DNA from 2 places in the Paenibacillus sp. LBL genome. Region 2 is predicted to be linked to the other one. Evidence: riboswitches for the same ligand, from Rfam matches in the RefSeq annotation. Region 2 holds a riboswitch; the other holds the start of a gene.

Region 1 (4,186 bases), on a different contig from region 2:
TCCAACAAAGTAGAGTCCTTTTACAACGGATACACCTTCCATATGATCGATATGCCCATCTTTAAATGCCGCTTTTATGTCTATCCAGTGATCATCACGTTTAAAACCTGTAGCCCAGATAATGTTGTCGATATGTATAGGAGTTCCTTCGTTCTGAAAATATAACTTTTGATCCACTATCTTTTCCGTCCTTGCATGGAGTTTTATCCTTCCTTGTTGAATGAGCAGCTTCAACTCCTTTCCATAGATCTGTTCTGGCATTGCGTGTAACCATTTACCTAACATACTTTTGCGGTTTGCTGTTAGAAAGCCCACCTTGTCAAAATACCAAAAAATACTCTTGCCGAAAATATGTAACGGTTTATATTGGATCTCACTGCTTGCGGACAAATGCACTTCAAAATCATCTGCCAATTCACTGGAAATTTGGGCCCCGGAGTTTCCTGCACCTACAACACAAACAACCCCTTCTTTAAGTTGGTTCTTATTTCGATATTCAGAAGAATGTAATTGTATAACTGCATCACCAAGCTTGTCATGAAAAGAAGGTACTAGTGGCTTCTGAAAAGGACCGGTGGCTACTATAACTTTTTTTGATCTAAATGTACCCTCCGATGTGGAGACTTCAAAGATTCCATTGTTCATGGTTAATGATGTAACTTGTGTATTACTTTGAATAGGAAGCTCTAAACGATTCGCATAATCTTTCAAATAATCTGCAACCTCATTTTTATGTGGTAAACCCTGAGGATCACCTTGAAAGGGAACACCTGGTAGACTATTATACATTCTTGGCGTAAACAGATGAAGAGAATCATAGCGATCTCTCCAAGAGTCACCAACCTCCTTGTGACCATCAAGGATGAGAAAATCCACAGATTTTTGTTTGAGATAGTAAGCAGCCGCAAGCCCGGCCTGACCTCCACCGATGACTATAACATCTAACATATAAATATCATCCCTCCTTTTAATATTTTTATTTAAAGTATCATATGAGCATTTATTCATCAATAATGAATATCCCAACATTGAGTATCGGCAGAAATGCACATCTTCTAAATAGGCATCAAGTCATTGGTGTTTTGTACATTGAAGTAATAAGCACCAACGTATGTCTAAGAAGGAAACACGATTGCAAGCCCCATAAGGGTAACATTGAATTGAAATCATAAAACAAGCCCTTCATAAATTGAAGGGCTTGTTTTATGATTTCAATTGTAACTTCCGACCATCATCGTGTAACTTTTTTGACTAATGGTTCTTCTTGCAGTTACATATCGTTGTTTATAATAGGATTCTGACAGTTTACTTATCCTTACACCCTTACTACTGGACGAATGTGCAAATTGACCATTGCCAATATAGATTCCAGCATGAGAAATTCCCCTGCCACTCGTATTAAAAAAAACTAAGTCACCCGGTCTCAGATTATCTTTTGAGACTGGAGTCCCCACTTTGGCCTGAGCACTCGATGTACGTGGCAAATCTAAGTTGAATTTATCAAAAATGTACAGAATAAAGCCGGAACAATCGAAACCACTTGAAGTTGTACCTCCCCATTTATAGGGTGTTCCAACGACTTTACTTACTTCAGTAGTCAACTTAGGTTGATTATCTGCAAACGCACTGGCTGTTCCCGAAGATAATATAATGGCAGACCCTAACAACGACAGTAACATTTTCTTCAAGATTTTTTCTCCCTTCGATGCCTACGGAGTTAGCTGAGGGTTCGGTAGAAGGATCCCTATACTCCCATTACTACAAGAATAATTCACCCAAAAATGGTTCCCCCGTTTTCAAAAACGAAATTCGGCATAATTTATGAAATTTTTGTAACCCTACATAATGTAGTCTATTTTTTCGCGATTGTCAATCTTATCTTTAGAATTCTTTTCCTCCTTAAATTAATGTTAATATTTGTTTAAATCCCCGTACCTATTGGACTTATATCAGAACATTAATCGAAAAGAATTCGTATTGAACGCAGAAACAAATAAAACAATATTGTAATACTTTTGCTGAGGTTCGAAATAAATAGCAGTCGAACCAAGTTCGACTGCCTCTTATATTAAATTAATTAAGATCTATTACTGGCGATTGGGTCTTCATATCGCTCATGATGGTTTCTAAACCTTCGGTATGCAATGAGGCAAATGGCAATTAGGATAATAAAGACACTCAATAACTGCGAGACACGAACTGTACCATAACTCATTTCGCCTTCCTGGAACATAAGCCCCATCGGTGACCAAAGTAATTTCATCAAATTTGCAAGCCAGTTAGAGGCAAACCAGGCTAAACTGTCGGTACGCAGTCCTTCGATAAAAAACCGTCCGATGGAATACCAAGTGAAATAAGTCAAAAATAATTCTCCTGAACGTAGAAAAGGCTGGCGTCTCAACCATAAGAGCAACAACAAACCAACCAAATTCCAAATGGACTCATACAGAAAGGTCGGATGATAATAGACACCCTCGATATTCATTTGATCGACAATAAAGTTAGGCAAGTGTAGTGTTGTCCTGAGAAAATCCTCAGATACTGGCCCTCCATGAGCTTCTTGATTTATATAATTTCCCCAACGCCCGATCAATTGTCCTATAATCAAACCCGGAGCACATAGATCTGCAATACGCCAAAAATTATAGCCACGTATATGAAAGAAAAAAATCATAGCAACGATCGCTCCGATTAAAGCTCCGTAAATGGCGATTCCACCGTTCCATATTTTGAAAACGTCCCAAAAGTTATCGCGGTAATCTTCCCACTTGAATATGACATAGTAAGCTCTAGCCCCGACGATAGCCGACGGCACGCCAACTAGCACCATGTCCAAAAAGAACCCTGGATGGATCTGATACCGCTTGCCTTCTTGAATAACAACGATTAGACCAATGAGAGCTGCTACGCTTAAGATAATTCCGTACCAGTATAATTGGATTGGCCCTAATCGAAATGCAATTGGACTAATCGCATCGAACAAACCCTTTCACCTCAATCCCATATCGTTAGTAACCGATAATATTGATTCATAATTAATGATGAAATTTCGATTAAACATCCTATATTTAAATAAGGAAGGCGATACATGTTGAACAATGATACTTTTCTTTCAATTCTCAAGCCTAGGATTATGATTTTAAGCTCACTGTTACTGTTTACTATGATTAGTATCGTTTTCCTGACGGATATCTATTTTATTGATTTCAACAGTACCGTTCATTTAATAGCACATTATATCAGTCCGTTTATCATTCACTTACTGTTATCCCTTTTTGTGAAGAACAAGGTGTCCTGGTTACTTGGTGCAACGCTGACAACGATTATTTCACTAGTACTGATTCTAGTAGTCGTTTTGGTGTTTTTTAGCAATTAGTTGCCTGGTCTTGGGCTCACGCCAGCCTCAGATCTTGTGAGTACCATTAAGATTGTAATTAAAATAAATGCTACTAATGCGAGAAAAGGAATCGTTATAAAACCAAACCAATTAATGTATTGTACATTACACGGCACCCCGTTCGTGCATGGCTTGATTGCTGCAAATCCAGGGACCTTCTGCTCCAAATAATGAAATAATGAAACGCATGCTCCAAAAATCGAAAATGGAAGCACATATTTTTTTATGCTTGTCTCACTGTAAAAGGCCGCAATTCCAAGAATGATACTGAGTGGATACATTAGTATTCTCTGATACCAGCACAATTCGCAAGGAATAAACCCCCTTATCTCGCTAAAATAGAGGCTTCCAAGCGTTGCTGTAAGTGCTACAACCCAAGCTAAATATATTGTTTTGTCACGTACCACTACTCGATCCCCTCCCATCTACTCCTTCAGTTGCGCATTGATTAAGGATGATATCTCCTCATAATCAAACGGGTTCGTTACCATAACATTATTGATCATAATCGTGGGTGTTTGTTGTACATTATATTCACGGACTAATTCCTCATCTAAAGCAACTTGGTCTTCGATCTGCTTACTTCCCATATCTTCTTTAAGCTTCGCTAGATCGATATTAGGTGTATATTCTTTAGCAAGCTCCAGCGCCTTTTCTGGGGTTAGCCATGCGTTATCATGCTGCTCTGTTTCAGGTTGTGCATTAAATACTTCATGATGAAATGTCCAATATGCGTCAGGATCCTGCAGTAGTATTGCTTCTGCAGCAAGTGCGCCTGTTTTTGACTCA
Region 2 (4,186 bases):
AGAATCCATGACGTGAGATGATCTCCTTCGTCCGTCTTGGTGTTGATATATCCTCGAACCGGCTCATGATTTTACGCCCCCCTCTTCCAGCTGCGTCAGCGCGGCCAGAAATTCTTCACGTGATATTTGAAACGTGGCCAGTCGTTTATGAAACTGCTTGCTGTTGCAATATCCGATGCCCAGCAGGTTTCCCATCGCCATCCGTCTTGCCGCTGCCTCCGGATGGGCCGATAAACCGGCCTCCATCATGTCCTCCAGACTGATCAGGCTCTCTCTGCCCTCGAAGGAGGTGTGGACCCGCTCCAGCGCACGCAAAATGGCCTCAGGAGAGGCGTTCTCAACGCCGATATCCCCTTTTCGGGTAGCGTCCTCTTCCGGAATGAAGGCGTGTTTGCAGCCTGGCACGCCCTGCTCCACGATTTTCCGAATCCGCTCTCCTGCATGATCGGGGTCCGTTAATATAATAACGCCTCTGCGCTCCTGGGCAAGCGCGATGCGTTTAAGGATTTGCTTATTGATGGCAGAACCGCCCGTTTCGATCGTATCCGCGTCCACGGCCCGTTTAATGGCTACCGTGTCGTCCCTGCCCTCCACAACGATTACTTCTTTAATCATGCGATTGCTCTCTTCCTTTCCAAGCAAGGCCGGCTTGTACAGCGAATGGTCAGCTTCAAGCCCCATAGGCCTTATATTATTACTCGTTTTTTACAAAACAAAAGAAGAGGAAAGATTCCCTCTTCTTCATCATCATTTATTATAAGCTAAATAGTATAGCATTAGAATGGCATTGTAAATTGGAATTCATTCGTTTAGTTCAATTCAGGTTTAACCGGACCGATCACGTAAACAGTACGGCCGCTTTTACGTCCGAAATTCATGGCGGATTTCAACGAATCGTAATAAACATCAATTTTATTTCCTTTGATGGCACCGCCCGTATCTTCCGCACGACGGAAGCCGATGCCTTCAATATACACCCACCATCCGATGGGGATGATATTAGGATCTACCGCAATCGTCCGACCTTCCGTCACACGTGTTCCGGATGCTGTCCGAGTGCCGATTCCTTGCTGCTCGGCAGAATACGCCGTCATCGACACGTTGTTCAATACCTTTTTGTATTTAAAATCAACGCCTGCCCGAGAAGCCACATTATTCTCCACCGCTTTGGCGGTTGTTACCTTTTTCGTGCCGGAGAGTTTAGCCGGTGTTGCTTTCACATCGGTGGCTGCCACTTGAGCAATAGCGGGTTTCTCCACTTTTTTCGTGCCTACAGCAATAATTTTGTCCTTCGTTCTGCGCTCAATCTCCTGGGAAACCTTGGTCTTGGAAACCAGCTTGCCATCGTGATAGACCTTCTCATAGTGATTTACCATGATGCCGGACTCACCCCGCTGAATCACGCGGTTGTCACCCTTTTCGAGCGATGGATCGGCTGTCTTAATCACACGAAATTCCCGGTCTTCTGTTTCCTTAACGTTTTGTTTCGTAACGCGCACGACGTTGATACTCATATCGCTGGTAAGTTTCGTATGCTGTGCCGGTTGTACTATATCTTCACCCTGGATCGTAATGCCAGCTTCTTTCAGTACATGATCAACCGTATCCTGGGATGTAAATATGGTTTTGGTTTTGCTGCCAACTGTAACCTTGACTGGAACTGCCCGTTCAATGATGATCCGGTCGCCGTCCTGGATCGCACCGTTTAGAGGCATCGAAATCTGATCCTCTGGGCTCAACGTGATCGCTTGCTCATCCAGCAATTCCTGCAGCAATGATCCACGTGTTTCTACTGTGGTGACACGACCATCGACCACAAGCTGAACTTCCTTGCCTGTCTGATCATGTACAATCAACGAAACGAGAAGTGATACCGTAACGGCTCCCATCGTGCCGAGCAACATCAATTGACGCAAATTGTCATGCTTCCATCTCAATGCGTAAGACATGCTGGATGATTGTGATTCATGGGTTTCTTCAGGTTGAAAAATGCCCACTATTCCATCCTCCTTCATAGTCCCGCCGTCTTCAGTAACGCATGAATGCATTTGACGTGACTATAGCAATTATTCTCACAAGGCGCCCTGCTATCTATCTAACACCCTGCGTCAATTCCCGTCTTCCCGTCCATCTACCACCACCTCCTGATTACCAAGAGTATGATGATCCCTTCACCATTATTCAAAAATAAAAGAAAGCCATTGAAAGAGTACTAGAGGCTCTAACGTGGCTTCCTGATGATTAGAATCATGGAAATGGTATGCACGAGATTTCCCCTCTTATTTCGCTTACGGAGTTAGCTGTCGGGTTCGGACGTAAGAGAGACGCCCTATATCCGGATACCCGCTCATGGCGAGATCCTTCAAATTCACCCCAAAGACCCGATAAAGAAATCAAATACGGCTTGGTGCATTCAGACCTGTATGCACGGCGGTATCGGTTCCCCCGTTCTCCAGAATTTCGGAGATTAAGCGAGACGGTTCATGAAATATTCGGCTGGCGATCTGCACATCGCAGCTTCTTATCACTGAAAAGATGATATCCTGTTTACATGCAGGTTGTAAAGCAACAATCAACCACATTTTCTGATGTAAATGGTTAAAATATTGTAATATCAACGCCTTTTCTGATTAAAAAACTTTAATTAATCGAAAATGCTCTCTTTTTCATCGCTTTTGCTCTCAATTTCGTTAAATGCCAAATCGTTCCAGTGCATTTTTGGTGGTAATTTGGGCCAATTCCTCTAAGGACATGCCCTTAATCTCGGCTGCGGTCTCCGCCACTAATTTTACATAAGCGGTCTCATTTCGCTTCCCGCGGAAGGGGTGGGGGGTCAGATAAGGCGAGTCCGTTTCGATCAATAATCGATCGAGTGGAACCTGCGCCAATACCTCTTTAGGCTGCTTCGCATTCTTGAAGGTAATCGGTCCTCCAAATGAAATATGGAATCCCATATCCAGACACATTTTGGCCGTTTCCCAGCTCCCGGAGAAGGAGTGCATTACACCGCCGACCTCAGCGGCTTTTTCCTCCCTCAGAATCTTTACGATATCTTCATGTGCATCCCGGTTATGGATGACAATGGGCATGTTCAGTTCCCGAGCCAGTCCGATTTGGCGGCGGAATACTTGATGCTGTACTTCTTTTGGGGATGTATCCCAATAATAGTCCAGACCAATCTCCCCGATAGCCACCACCTTCTCATGACTGCATAGGGAGGCGATCCAATCCAGATCCTGATCCTCCATGGTGATGGCATCTACAGGATGCCAGCCTACCGCTGCATATATAAAGTCATAGTTCTCTGCCAGCTTCATCGTGGTCGGTATGGTCTCCCGGTTAAATCCGATGTTAATCATCCGGCTCACGCCGGCTTCAAGCGCCCGCGCGATGGTTTCCTCCCGGTCCTCGTCGAATTGGGGAGCATCCAGATGAGTATGCGTGTCGAACAGCATGATATTACCCTCTCCTTTCCTGTCGTTTCCTTGTCGTATATTTTCCTGCAGCACTGCTTATACCCATCATGCTGCGGTTGTCCTGATCACCAAGTTAATTCTGCTGCTTAAAAATCTCACCTATCTTCTCCGGCATCTGCTCCAGTAGCGGATACACCTTCTCCTCCGGAAAATAAAGATGATATCGCCCTTTATGAATGCCGCTGATAGAGCGTACAATATCGGACACCTCGGAAATTTCCCGCAGCTCATCATGCCGATCCAGAAGCAGGATCTGCTTCTCGTTAAGCGGCATATCAGAATGAACCTTATCATAAGGAAGATCGGTTGGAAAATCAATCTCCAGGTCATATTCCGGATGCAGCCCCGCATCGCGAAACGCTTGGCGTATCCCGTCGATGGTCTCCAAATCGATATTGTCGATTTCTACATATTTATAGAGCTTCCGGTGCATGAAACGGCCGCATAATTCGCCAAGAAGCTTGTCTTCCTCCTCGGTCCATTGCAGAAATGCCGTCTGAATAAGTGCTTCATCCAGGCGCAGGTATTGATTTACACCGATATTGCCTTCAAACAGGGCCGGAAGCGGCTCGACCATAAACCGGAAAGCGTACCCGTTGTCATGCAACTCTTTTGCACGACGAAAAATTTGACGCAAGATGATCTCCGAACTTCGGGTGACAGGATGAAAATACACCTGCCAGTACATTTGGTACCGCGACATCAGATAA

What was found. Region 2 has a riboswitch for cyclic di-AMP ahead of M2277_RS29295 (3D domain-containing protein). Riboswitches for the same ligand answer to the same signal wherever they lie in the genome.
Region 1: it holds a riboswitch for cyclic di-AMP, as region 2 does, so the genes downstream of both, M2277_RS27720 (C40 family peptidase) here and M2277_RS29295 (3D domain-containing protein) in region 2, are expected to answer to the same signal.

The regions. Positions count from the first base shown of each region.
Region 1 covers NZ_JARXYU010000021.1:17,032-21,217, forward strand. Annotated here, with positions in the region: gene M2277_RS27715 (flavin-containing monooxygenase) at 1-948, opposite strand, end outside; gene M2277_RS27720 (C40 family peptidase) at 1,212-1,688, opposite strand; cyclic di-AMP (ydaO/yuaA leader) riboswitch at 1,692-1,825, opposite strand; gene lgt (prolipoprotein diacylglyceryl transferase) at 2,078-2,983, opposite strand; gene M2277_RS27730 (disulfide oxidoreductase) at 3,373-3,804, opposite strand; gene M2277_RS27735 (DsbA family protein) at 3,823-4,186, opposite strand, start outside.
Region 2 covers NZ_JARXYU010000025.1:12,523-16,708, reverse strand. Annotated here, with positions in the region: gene rsmA (16S rRNA (adenine(1518)-N(6)/adenine(1519)-N(6))-dimethyltransferase RsmA) at 1-67, opposite strand, end outside; gene rnmV (ribonuclease M5) at 64-615, opposite strand; gene M2277_RS29295 (3D domain-containing protein) at 810-1,997, opposite strand; cyclic di-AMP (ydaO/yuaA leader) riboswitch at 2,270-2,484, opposite strand; gene M2277_RS29290 (TatD family hydrolase) at 2,691-3,455, opposite strand; gene M2277_RS29285 (HD domain-containing protein) at 3,550-4,186, opposite strand, start outside.